One region of the Pseudoalteromonas sp. CuT4-3 genome, then DNA from elsewhere that is predicted to be linked to it. Evidence: predicted binding sites of a transcription regulator. Region 1 holds the regulator's gene; the other holds the start of a gene.

Evidence for each region. Region 1 encodes sigma-54, which starts transcription at its own class of promoters, with help from an activator protein. Its sites were predicted from a motif close to GTTGGCACGNNNNTNGNNT; they were not measured.
Region 2: the regulator sigma-54 is predicted to act here: its motif matches at 2,408-2,426, upstream of VOI46_RS17605 (diacylglycerol kinase family protein).

The regions. Positions count from the first base shown of each region.
Region 1 covers NZ_CP142030.1:3,032,325-3,035,799, forward strand. Annotated here, with positions in the region: gene lptA (lipopolysaccharide transport periplasmic protein LptA) at 1-264, shown strand, start outside; gene lptB (LPS export ABC transporter ATP-binding protein) at 261-986, shown strand; gene VOI46_RS14030 (RNA polymerase factor sigma-54) at 1,056-2,555, shown strand; gene hpf (ribosome hibernation promoting factor) at 2,583-2,870, shown strand; gene VOI46_RS14040 (PTS sugar transporter subunit IIA) at 2,875-3,327, shown strand; gene rapZ (RNase adapter RapZ) at 3,347-3,475, shown strand, end outside.
Region 2 covers NZ_CP142031.1:147,539-151,013, reverse strand. Annotated here, with positions in the region: gene VOI46_RS17615 (DUF1496 domain-containing protein) at 26-328, shown strand; gene VOI46_RS17610 (VF530 family protein) at 383-691, shown strand; gene VOI46_RS17605 (diacylglycerol kinase family protein) at 730-2,349, opposite strand; gene VOI46_RS17600 (sigma-70 family RNA polymerase sigma factor) at 2,806-3,330, shown strand; gene VOI46_RS17595 (anti-sigma factor) at 3,327-3,475, shown strand, end outside.

The DNA of each region.
Region 1 (3,475 bases):
GAAAAACAAGACGATGGTACCGTAATGAGCGCCAGTGCAAACGAAGTACGTTACGACGTAGCAAAGCGCTTTTTAACGCTTGTTGGCGATGCTGAAGTCGCACAAGCCGGTCAAAAAATTAATGCTAAAAGTATTACCTACGATATGCAGCAGCAGCTTATTAGCGCAGAAAAAGACGAAAACTCTACGGATCGTGTCCACACAATTTTAGTGCCTGTTGAAGCAAAAATTAAAGAAAAAACAGGTAACGAAGGTCAACCATGAGCACCTTAAAAGCAGAACTATTAGCAAAAAGCTATAAAGGCCGCCAAGTTGTAAAAAATGTAGGCCTTGAGGTAGAAGCCGGCAGCATTGTTGGCTTATTGGGCCCTAATGGCGCAGGTAAAACCACCACCTTTTACATGATTGTAGGGTTAGTACCTAGCGACAAAGGTAAAATTTCTATTGATGATAACGACATTACGTTATTACCTATGCACAGCCGCGCCCGCTTAGGCATTGGCTATTTGCCGCAAGAGTCATCAATATTTAGAAAGCTGACAGTTTATCAAAACTTAATGGCTATTTTAGAAACGCGTAAAGAGCTCAATAAAGCCGCGCGAGAAGAAACGCTTAACAACTTACTTGATGAATTTAGTATTCAGCATATTCGCGATAGCCAAGGTATGGCGCTTTCTGGTGGTGAACGCCGCCGTGTAGAAATTGCCAGAGCACTGGCAGCAAACCCTAAATTTATTTTATTGGATGAGCCTTTTGCTGGTGTTGATCCGATTTCAGTGTTAGATATAAAGAAAATAATAGAACATCTTAAAAACCGTGGCATTGGCGTATTAATTACCGATCACAATGTAAGAGAAACCCTTGATGTTTGTGAAAAAGCCTACATTGTTTCTCATGGGGAGCTAATTGCATCTGGCACCCCAGAACACGTATTAAATGACAAAACTGTACGCGATGTTTATTTAGGCGAGCAATTTAGGCTGTAACATTTAAGCCATACCTACAAGCATCTGCTAATATTAATTATAACAACATAAAAGGATTGTTAGAGATACATGAGGCAATCATTACAGCTGCGCATGGGCCAGCAACTTACAATGACTCCACAATTGCAACAAGCGATTCGCTTGCTGCAGCTCAGTACATTGGATCTCCAGCAAGAAATACAAGAAGCACTTGATAGCAACCCGCTATTAGAAGTAGAAGAGCAAGATTACACGGAAGAGTCGGCTGGAAAAAATGAACAAAAAGCAGATACGGATGATGTAACCGTAAGCGCATCGGCTGACGATACAACCAGCGAGTACGAGCAAGACAGTGGCGAAGCTTTAAATAAAGACACCGTTAGCGATGATATGGCAATGGATGTAACTTGGGATGAGTACATGAGCGCAGCCCCTGCGGCATCCTCAGGCCCAATGCCGGAAGATGAGTCTATTTATCAAGGTGCCTCTACTGAAACGCTACATGAGTATTTAATGTGGCAGCTTCAGCTTACTCCTTTTAGCCCAACTGATGAAGCCATTGCTATTGCCATTGTAGAAGCTGTAGATGACTCGGGTATTTTAACGCTAAGTTGTGAAGAGATTTTAGAGAGCTTTAACCAAGAAAACGATGACGAAGTTGAAGTTGAACTTGATGAAATAGAAGCCGTTTTAAAGCGTATTCAGTTATTTGACCCTGTAGGTATAGCCGCGCGCAGTTTACAAGAGTGCTTGTGCATTCAGCTAAACCAGTTTGATAAAGACACCCCTTTTATAGAACAAACTAAAATGATCTTAACCGATCACATTGATCTATTAGCGGCACGCGACTATCGTACATTAATGAAAAAGACTAAGCTTAAAGAAGACGAGCTTAAAGAGGTCATGACCCTAATACATACCCTCAACCCAAAACCTGCAGATACAATAGTAAGGGAAGAGTCGGAGTATGTAATACCAGATGTGTCGGTTAAAAAAATAAAAGGCCGCTGGGTGGTAGAGCTAAACCCAGATAGCATGCCAAAAATACGCGTAAATAGTCAGTACGCGGCTATGTCACGTACCGTTAAATCAAGTGGTGATAGCCAATTTATTCGTTCTCACTTACAAGAAGCTAAATGGTTTATAAAAAGCCTTGAAAGCAGAAACGACACGCTGCTCAAAGTAACAAACTGTATTGTAAAACAGCAACAGGCATTTTTTGAACATGGCCCAGAAGCCATGAAGCCAATGGTTTTAAACGATGTTGCTGAAATGGTAGAAATGCATGAATCGACAATTTCGCGTGTTACTACGCAAAAATATATGCATACGCCACGTGGTATTTTTGAGCTTAAGTATTTTTTCTCAAGCCACGTAAGCACTGAAAACGGCGGCGAGTGTTCATCAACCGCAATACGTGCCCTAATTAAAAAGCTAATTGCCGCGGAAAACTCAGCTAAACCATTGAGTGATAGTAAAATTGCGGATATATTGGCAGAGCAAGGAATTAAAGTAGCTAGACGCACAATAGCAAAATACCGTGAATCGCTAGCTATTCCACCGTCAAATCAGAGAAAGAGTTTGATATAAGACGTAAAAAACAAAGAGGAAATGCTTATGCAACTAAACCTAACTGGTCGTCACGTAGAAGTAACTGATTCACTTAGAGACTATGTAAATAATAAATTTGCAAAGCTAGAAAGGCACTCAGATCATATTAGCAATGTGCATGTCATTCTCGATGTAGAAAAACTCAACCAAAAAGCAGAAGCGACTATTCATGTAAGTGGCGCAGATTTATTTGCCTCAACAGAGCACCAAGATATGTATGCCGCTATAGACTCGTTGATTGACAAGCTCGATCGTCAAGTCATAAAACATAAAGAGAAGCTTGCTAGACACTAATATTATGAAATTAAGTACATTAGTATGCCAGGACTGCAGCAAAGCTGCGGTCCTTTTTAGTAGTAAAAAAAGAATTTTAGAGTTTATCAGTGAGCTTGCTCATGAAAAGCTCCCCTACTTACCACAACAAGATATTCTTAATGCGCTGGCAAGTAGAGAAAAGCTAGGCAGTACTGGTATTGGCCGGGGTATCGCCATCCCTCATGGCAGAATGGGTGGCGTAGAAGAGCCGCTGGCTTTAGTACTTGTTAGCGACACGCCTGTTAACTTTGACGCTATTGATAACTGCCCTGTTGATATTTTTGTTGCACTCATCGTACCAGATGGCGATAACCAACAGCACCTAAAGACTCTGGCAACCATAGCTGATAAACTGAGCAACAAAGAATTTTGTAAACAGCTGCGTAGTGCTAAAACCGATGCAGAGCTGTATCAAGTAATTGTTGATCAATCGTAGTAAATACTAAGGGCTATAAATGGAGTTAATTATCATAAGCGGCCGTTCTGGTTCAGGTAAGTCGGTTGCTTTACGCGTGGTTGAAGATTTAGGCTATTATTGCGTAGATAATATTCCGGTCAACTTACTGCCCTCTTTAGTGCGAAGT
Region 2 (3,475 bases), on a different replicon from region 1:
AAACTATCAAAATTCGAGGTCGCTCATGCGCCATATTATGGTTTTATTTATTTTTTTAATTGCGTTCACTTTAGTCCCTAGCAGTTATGCAAAAACAGTCAAAACGCATTCTATTATTGACGCTAATGAGATTATTAATAATGGTGATATTTGTTGGTACGACAACAAACGTTATAGTGAAGGCGCGCTGGTGCAAGTACATTCTTTTACCTTAGTGTGCGCTGCTAATAACCCGCAACATAATAACAGTGAGCTAATTTGGCTAAAATTAGATAAAAAAGGCAATATTGTTTATCCCACAAAGCCTAAAACCATTACGGTCAATTAGCGCTAAAAGCGGATTTACGCTACAATGCGCACAGTTTAAATAAGTAGTATGGCTATGGATAATCAACCAAAAAATCCTCTTCATGGGGTAACGTTAGAACAAATTTTAGTAGAGCTTGAGCAGCGCTTAGGGTTTAAAGCCATGGGCGAGCAAGTAAACATTAAATGTTTTACCGACTCACCGAGTATTAAATCAAGCTTAAAATTTTTACGTAAAACCCCTTGGGCTCGCGATAAAGTTGAAGCTCTCTACTTACATACGCTAAGTAACAAGCCGCTGCGTAAACCCAAAAGCGCTCAGCGCCCTAAGCCTGCCAGCCAAAGCGATAGCGGTGGTTTTGTTTGGCCAAGCATTAAAAAGTAATACACAAAAATGCACGTTAAACACGTGCATTTTGTATTTTATAACTCCTTACTAATTACATTTAACGAGGCAGGGTCAACTGTAATAGTAAGCGTATCCGCTATTTTTATTTCACCATCCAGTACATATTTAATTTCTTCGTCTGCGGTTATCGTTACTTTTTTAGCGTTAGTATGATGCGAGCTAATTGCTAAATGCGTTTGTGTAATACTACTAAACATAAGTTCAGCAATGCTTAACACGCGGGTGGTGTTTTCATCACTAGGTAGCAGCCAATTAATGTCTAATAGGCCATCTTCGTGATCGGGCTGACCACCTCCTTGGGCTAATAACGTAGTAAATGGCGCAGCATTAGCCACAATAAAGCTATTTGTATTTACTTCCTGCGTTTGATTATCATCAAGGGTAACATAAAGGGTTTGCGCTTTTTGCTCACTAAATGCCTGAAAAAAACCACTTAAATAGGCAAGCTGACCCGATTCGTTTTTTGAGTCTCTATCTGCTTTTTCTACCATTGATTGCTCATAACCAATCCCTGCTAACAACAGCATTAACTCGTCATTACAATAGGCCGTATCAATTGTTTGGGTTTGCCCATCAATAATAAGATCGCAGGCCTGCTCAACAGGAATGATTTTAGAGCTAATCCCCATAAGCACATGCGCTAAGGCATTGGCTGTGCCCATTGGGATAATACCCAGCTTGCACTGAGTGTTTACCAACACACTTGCTACTTCTGTCACGGTCCCATCGCCGCCACAGGCAATTATTATATCTGGCTTATTTTTAATGGCTTGTTTCGCAAGCTCAATACCGTCTATTTCTTTGGTGGTGGTTAATACTTCTAAATCATAATATGCCGACAACCTAGCCACTATTAAATGCTCTTTGTCTTGCCACATTTTGGTACCCGACACAGGGTTTGCAATAATAACGGCTTTGTTTTTAATAACTAGCTCGCCCTTTTTATGTCGCTTTGCTAAATGACGAAGCTGATGCTTATTAAGATTTGCGGTTTCGCGGGTTTCTTTTATTTGCGCGAGCACTTGGTGAACATCGGCGTTTTTATCTTGGCTCAGTAAATACGCTGCCATAACAAATACCGAACGCCCTCTGCCCAGTGCACAGTGAACTACCACGCGGCGGTCTTCTTTAATATGATGATGTATCCAGTTAATGGCTTGGTTTAATTGCGAATGGGTAGGCACACTATGATCAAGCACCGGAATATTTAAATAGCTAATATTTTCTTGTGTAGAGCTCCATTCTAAGCCATCAAACTCACACGTTACATCTAATATTGCCGTAATGCCGTTTTCTTTTAACGTATCAATATCAGAGGGGAACAATCGGCATGCTAAAAATAAATGGTCGTTAATTTTTTGAATGGGAGGGACTTTATCGTGCTTGCGAGAATACGCATTGTAAATTTGAGCACCCAGTAAAAAAGGCACAAATGCCCAGCGAATATAAAATGGAATAACACCATTTTCACGCTTTCTAAAAATTTTCGCCAAATTAAAAATGTAAGCACCACTGACAAGAATTAACGACAATGCACTCCAGTAAAATACCACTGCAAAATATACCGAGTTAACCTCCCACCCTATAAATATAAAAATTAACGCTAAAATTAAATAACTCGTTGCAGCCCACATATTTTCTCCTTTATTTTTACTGTTTTGGCACATTTTTTACAGTTGTGTATAAGTGTAGTAGCAATTTACACGCCAACAAAAGTTGTTTTTTAGGAACACAAACAACACTAAGTAACTGATATAAAATAAATAAAAGTAGCTAGCTTTAGCTGTATTCGCATATTAGGCGCTTTTTACACAGTAATCGGTCATTTTTTCTCACTACTCAAAGGTAACTGTTTATATTTAAAACTTGTTTCAATGTGTACAGCAGCTAATATAAATGTCAGCTTAAAAGTTTTTGCATCCAATCACTCTTTTCACACGTTTATTGAGAGTGTGTTTATCTTTATTAGTTAAATTTATAACAGCCTGTTTAATCTCTATTTCAAAGCGATTAGGTTGTGCTTAAATAAAACAATTTTTAATTCACAAAGCCCAACACACCTCGGTAATAATAAAAACAACAGGAACCTTATGGAAAACGACAATTTACTTCCCCTTTTGTGTAAAACAGCACAGGGTAACAAAGCCGCGTTTGCTGATTTGTATCAGCAAACAAGCGCAAAGCTTTTTGCGATTAGTTTAAATATGCTGTCAAACCGCGCGCACGCAGAAGAAGTAATGCAAGAGGCATTTATAAAAATTAGGCATAACGCGTCAGAGTACAATTCATCTAAAGGCACAGTTATTAGCTGGATGATAAGCATTGTGAGATACCGCAGCTTAGATGCATTGCGTTATCACAAGGTCAGAAAAGAGCAGGCAATGGGTGACGATGAATACGACGAACAAGCAGTCGATGTTAGTTACGACGAACAAACCAAACTTGTTAATTGTATTGAGCAACTTGATCCCCAACAAAAACAAGCCATTCATTTAGCCTATTACAAAGGGCTAAGCCATGGTGAGTTAGTCAATCACATAGAAACGCCCTTAGGCACAGTTAAAAGCTGGATCAGGCGTGGTTTGCAGCAGTTGCAGAGGTGTTTAACATTATGAATTATAATAAACCAGAATTACTTGATGCTTTAGCAGGGCAGTATGTATTAGGTACTTTAAAAGGCCTGGCACGAAAACGTTTTCAACGCTTAATGCTCAGCTTACCGCAAGCCCGAGAAGCCACTATAATGTGGGAGCAAAATTT